DNA from 2 places in the Auritidibacter ignavus genome. Region 2 is predicted to be linked to the other one. Evidence: riboswitches for the same ligand, from Rfam matches in the RefSeq annotation. Region 2 holds a riboswitch; the other holds the start of a gene.
The links. A riboswitch is a leader RNA that binds a small molecule or an ion and turns the genes downstream of it on or off. The one in region 2 is predicted to bind S-adenosylmethionine.
Positions count from the first base shown of each region.

Region 1: linked by a shared signal. The riboswitch ahead of QDX22_RS10295 (acyl-CoA dehydrogenase family protein) and the one ahead of QDX22_RS01015 (LLM class flavin-dependent oxidoreductase) in region 2 are both predicted to bind S-adenosylmethionine.

Region 1 is NZ_CP122564.1:2,262,045-2,264,244, reverse strand. It holds gene QDX22_RS10295 (acyl-CoA dehydrogenase family protein) at 1-1,131, opposite strand, end outside; SAM riboswitch class I at 1,143-1,241, opposite strand; gene QDX22_RS10290 (NAD-dependent succinate-semialdehyde dehydrogenase) at 1,331-2,200, opposite strand, start outside.
Region 2 is NZ_CP122564.1:234,697-236,896, reverse strand. It holds gene QDX22_RS01020 (LLM class flavin-dependent oxidoreductase) at 1-960, shown strand, start outside; SAM riboswitch class IV at 1,037-1,162, shown strand; gene QDX22_RS01015 (LLM class flavin-dependent oxidoreductase) at 1,172-2,200, shown strand, end outside.

The DNA of each region.
Region 1 (2,200 bases), 620 kb from region 2:
CAGATCGGAACAGGTCTTGATCACGATCTCGGGGACCGTGACGTGCGCATTGGCCACGGCAATCTGGGCGGTGATAAATTCCTCGGGGACCTCGGCATGGGCGTTGTGCATCTGGCTTCTCGCGGCCAACGCCTCCAGGGCGCTGTCTAGAGACCTGGCGGCTTCGATCACGGTGGCGCGGGCGGTGAAAGCCCCGGCACCGAGGCGCCCGACGGTTTCGAGGATGAGCGGATCGTCACGGTAGGGCACGCCCAGACCGGTGTTGAAGGTACGTTTGCGGTGCCGGACCCCAGAAGTGGCGTCGTGAACTGCAGCAGCCCCGATGCCGGCGGAGACGGCCAGTAACACCAACTGGAAGAAGGTCGCTTCATGGTGGGCCTCGGGCGAACCAGGGACACGTGGTAAGACGTGGGTGGCCGGAACAGTGATGTCGGTGAATCGTGCGGTACCGGTGGAGGTCAGGCGTTGACCGAACCCGTCCCAGTCATCGAGGAGCTCCACCCCGGGATCATTGACCCCGACCACCGCGAATCCGCGACCTTCTTGGGCAGATCCGTCGGGATTGTAGAGGGTGGCCGACACCCGGGTATGACTGGCGAAAGCCGACCCGGTGGCGTAGTACTTCGTGCCGTTCAGGATCCCGCTACCGTCGGGGTGCAACGAGAGCGAGGTGTTGAGCGTGCCCAGGGTGTTCCCGCCGATTTCGGTGGAGGCGTTCCCGACGGTGACCCCGGACAGCAGTCGCTGAAACCACGCTGCTCGTTGCGGTTCAGGCAGAAAGTACAGGGATTCGGTGAATCCGGCGTGGGAGCGGTATTGGTGGGCGATATTCGCATCGGCGGTGGCTAGATCAATCAGCAACCGCGTAAAGGTTTCGATGCTCACCCCGGGGCCGCCGTATGCGGTGGGGACCCGCAACACACTGAAGCCGGCCTGGTTGAGCTCGCGGATCTCGGCGAAGGGCAAAATGCGTTGCTGTTCCCGCTGGCTAGCACCAACAGCGATCGAGTCAAACAGTGGGGCGAAATAGTCTTTCAGGCTGTGATAGTCCGAGACGGTCGGAACATGCGGGGCCACGGGGGTGGCCGAGATTGCGACGTCGTCGTGAAATGTCCGGGCAGAAGGCGACACAGCGAAGGTCCTTTCCATCGGAACTGGCATTAGCACCTGGGTGGCCTGAACGGCACCCCTGGTTGCTGTGGCGTCATCGAGCCAGCTCTCTCAGCCACTCTGGATGGTCTGGGCCTCACTGTAGTCAGTGACCATGTCACATCACAGGTCATTGAGAAATGTGACGTGAACTACTCGCCCTGCCAGGACTGGTGCAGGGTTAGTTCTTGCTGTATTTCACCAACCGGACGTTGACGAACTCTTTGATGCCGTACGGTCCCAGCTCACGCCCGAAACCGGAGCGCTTGACACCGCCGAAGGGCAACTCTGCGGCGGTGGTGGAGGTTTCATTGATGAACACTTGGCCGGTGTGGATCTGATTTCCCACCTCAGCCGCGCGCGCCGGGTCGGAGGAGTGGACGGTAGCGGTCAAACCGTAGGGCGTGTCGTTGGCGAGCTTGATGGCTTCTTCTTCACTTGCCACCGAGTAGACCATGGCCACCGGGCCAAAGAGCTCTTCGGAATAGGCCCGCATCTCGGGGGTGAGCCCGGTGAGCAGAGTGGCCGGGTACCAGGCCCCCTCGCGGTCTTCGGGCGCCCCTCCCACGTGTGCGGTCGCACCGTGGTCGATGGCGTCGCGGACCTGAGCGTCGAGATTCTCCAACGCTTGCTGGGAAGACATCGGTCCCATGGCCGTCTCCGGTTGGGTGGGGTCGCCCAACCGGACTTGTTCCACGGCGGTTTTCAGTTGTTCCACAAAGTCGTCGTAGAACTCCTCGAGCACAATGAGGCGTTTAGCCGCGTTGCAGGCCTGGCCGGCGTTACCAAACCGCGAGGTGGCAGCCAGCTCGACGGCCTGGGGCACGATGTCGCGGTCAAGCACGATGAAGGGGTCGTTACCACCCAGCTCAAGCACCACTTTTTTCAGGTGTTTACCGGCGGTCTCGGCCACCGCTGCCCCCGCCCGGTCAGAGCCGGTCAGAGACACACCCTGGACCCGCGGGTCGGGAATAACTCGCTCGGCGATCTGCTCGTTGGAGGCGTAAATATTGACGTAGGCGCCCGCGGGGAATCCGGCCTCGTGGAAGAT
Region 2 (2,200 bases):
GCCTTGTTGGCCAGTGAAACCGGAACCTTGCGGTTTGGTTCCGGAACGGTTCTGACCGGTCACCGCACTCCTTTCTCGGTGGCAGAAGAATTCAGCCTGCTTGAAGCGGCCTTTCCGGGACGAATTGACCTCGGCTTGGGACGTGCCGGGTTGAAGGGCCCTAAAAAGAAGCGCACCGAGGCCGAAGCTGCCAAACAAGAGAAGAAAGATGAGGCTAAGCAGCAGTCAGACGACTACGAGACCGACAACGGCGTGTTTATCCCCGCTTCCCCCGATTTGTCTCACCTCTTTGGCTCACCGCGTGCTACCGCTCAGCAGGCCCTATTGCATCAGCCCGGCGCGGAGCCTCGCTTCTATGATGAGTACCTCGATCAATTACTGGATTTGTTCCATGACCGCGCCGTAGTACATGGCGAACCGATCTCGAATGCCACCGCGGATGTGGGTTCTCCGGAGATTTGGATTTTGGGTACCAACGCCGGTGACTCCTCGCAACTGGCCGCAGAAAAGGGACTACGGTTTGGTGCGAATTATCACGTAGCCCCCACCCATACTCTGGAAGCTCTGGCGGACTACCGCGAGCGCTTCCAACCCAGCGAAGACCTCGATGCCCCATACACCATCGTCTCCGCTGAAGTTTTGGTGGCCGATACCACCTCCGAGGCTGACACCTTGGCAGCTGGTTACGACCAGTGGGTCTACAGCATCCGTAGCGGTCAAGGCGCTATCACATATCCTTCACCCGATACCGCTGCACAAAACCAGCTCACCGCCGAACAGCAACCCCTGGTCCGCGACCGGACGACGACCCGCTACGTGGGGGACCCGCACCAGGTGGTCGAGAAACTCAAGGCGCTACAGGCCGCTACACAAGCCGACGAATTGCTGATCTCGACCATTACCCACGACCCGGAAGCCCGCCTGCGTAGCTTCCAGCTGTTGGCTGAGGCCTGGCAATAGCTTCCCCGTTGCCCTCCGGCTACCCCTGACCACCCATCCCAGCCCATCAACTACCCAACCACCACCGAGAATTTATTGTCACGAGATCCGATTTCAAGCCCTGGCTGATCGGACAGCAACCCTCTCTCTGGAGATCGACCACAATCTCTTACACAGTGGGGTGCTCCAGGTGAAGACAAGGCCCATTCGGCAAGTGTGTTTAAGGAGAATCATGTCACGTGCCACACCCGAAACCTCCCACTTCGTCATCGGAGTTGCGCTGGATCGAGGGGGTTTCCACCCCGCAGCCATCCGGAGCCAGCAGGCTCTTGCCGATAACTTCTCCATCACAGCGTGGGAAGACCTCGTGCGTCAGGCTGAGAACCTGGGGGCCGGATTCGTGACCCTCGAGGATGCGTTCAATGACGCCACCCGCCCGGGATTCGATACGTCGTTGCTGGCCTCGTGGTTGGCGCCCCGCACCGAGAAGATCGGCCTGATCCCGACGCTGACCACCACCCATACCGAGCCCTTCCACGTCTCGAAAAATCTTGCCACGCTTGACTATGTCAGTCACGGTCGCGCTGGCTGGCAGGTTGCAGTCTCAGCCACCGAAGCCGAAACGCTGCTAGTGGGACGAGGACGCGCCTACGACGATGAGGCCTCGCTTTATGCTGAAGCCCGCGACGTCATCGAGGTCGTGCGCGGTCTGTGGGATTCGTGGGAAGACGACGCCGAGATTCGCGATGTAGCCACCGGACGATTCATCGACCGCGACAAGCTCCACTACGTGGACTTCGAAGGAGACTTCTTCTCCATCAAAGGCCCCTCTATCGTTCCCCGGCCACCGCAAGGCCAGCCACTGGTCACCATTGCAGGTACCAGCGAAGAGGTGCTGAACACTGCAGTGCGCGCTGCCGACGTGATCTTCACCGGCACCTCGGCCCCGGAGAAGTTGACCTCACTCCACGAAAGGATTACAACGCTGTCCGACCAGCACGGTCGTGACAAGAACGCGCCGCCGAAGGTCGTGGCCGATGTGTACTTTGCGGTTGATCCAGACGAGTCAGAGGCGCTCGCACGCTGGCAACGCCTCAACGAGGTCCAGACCCTTAATCCTTCTCAGGCCGATGAGGTCGTCATCGGTACTCCAGAGCACCTCAGTGAACGCCTAGACCAGGTCAAGGCCGCCGGGGTTGATGGCGTCCGGCTTTGGCCTGCCCAGAACCAGCACGACCTTGCTGTGATCGAGCAGCACCTG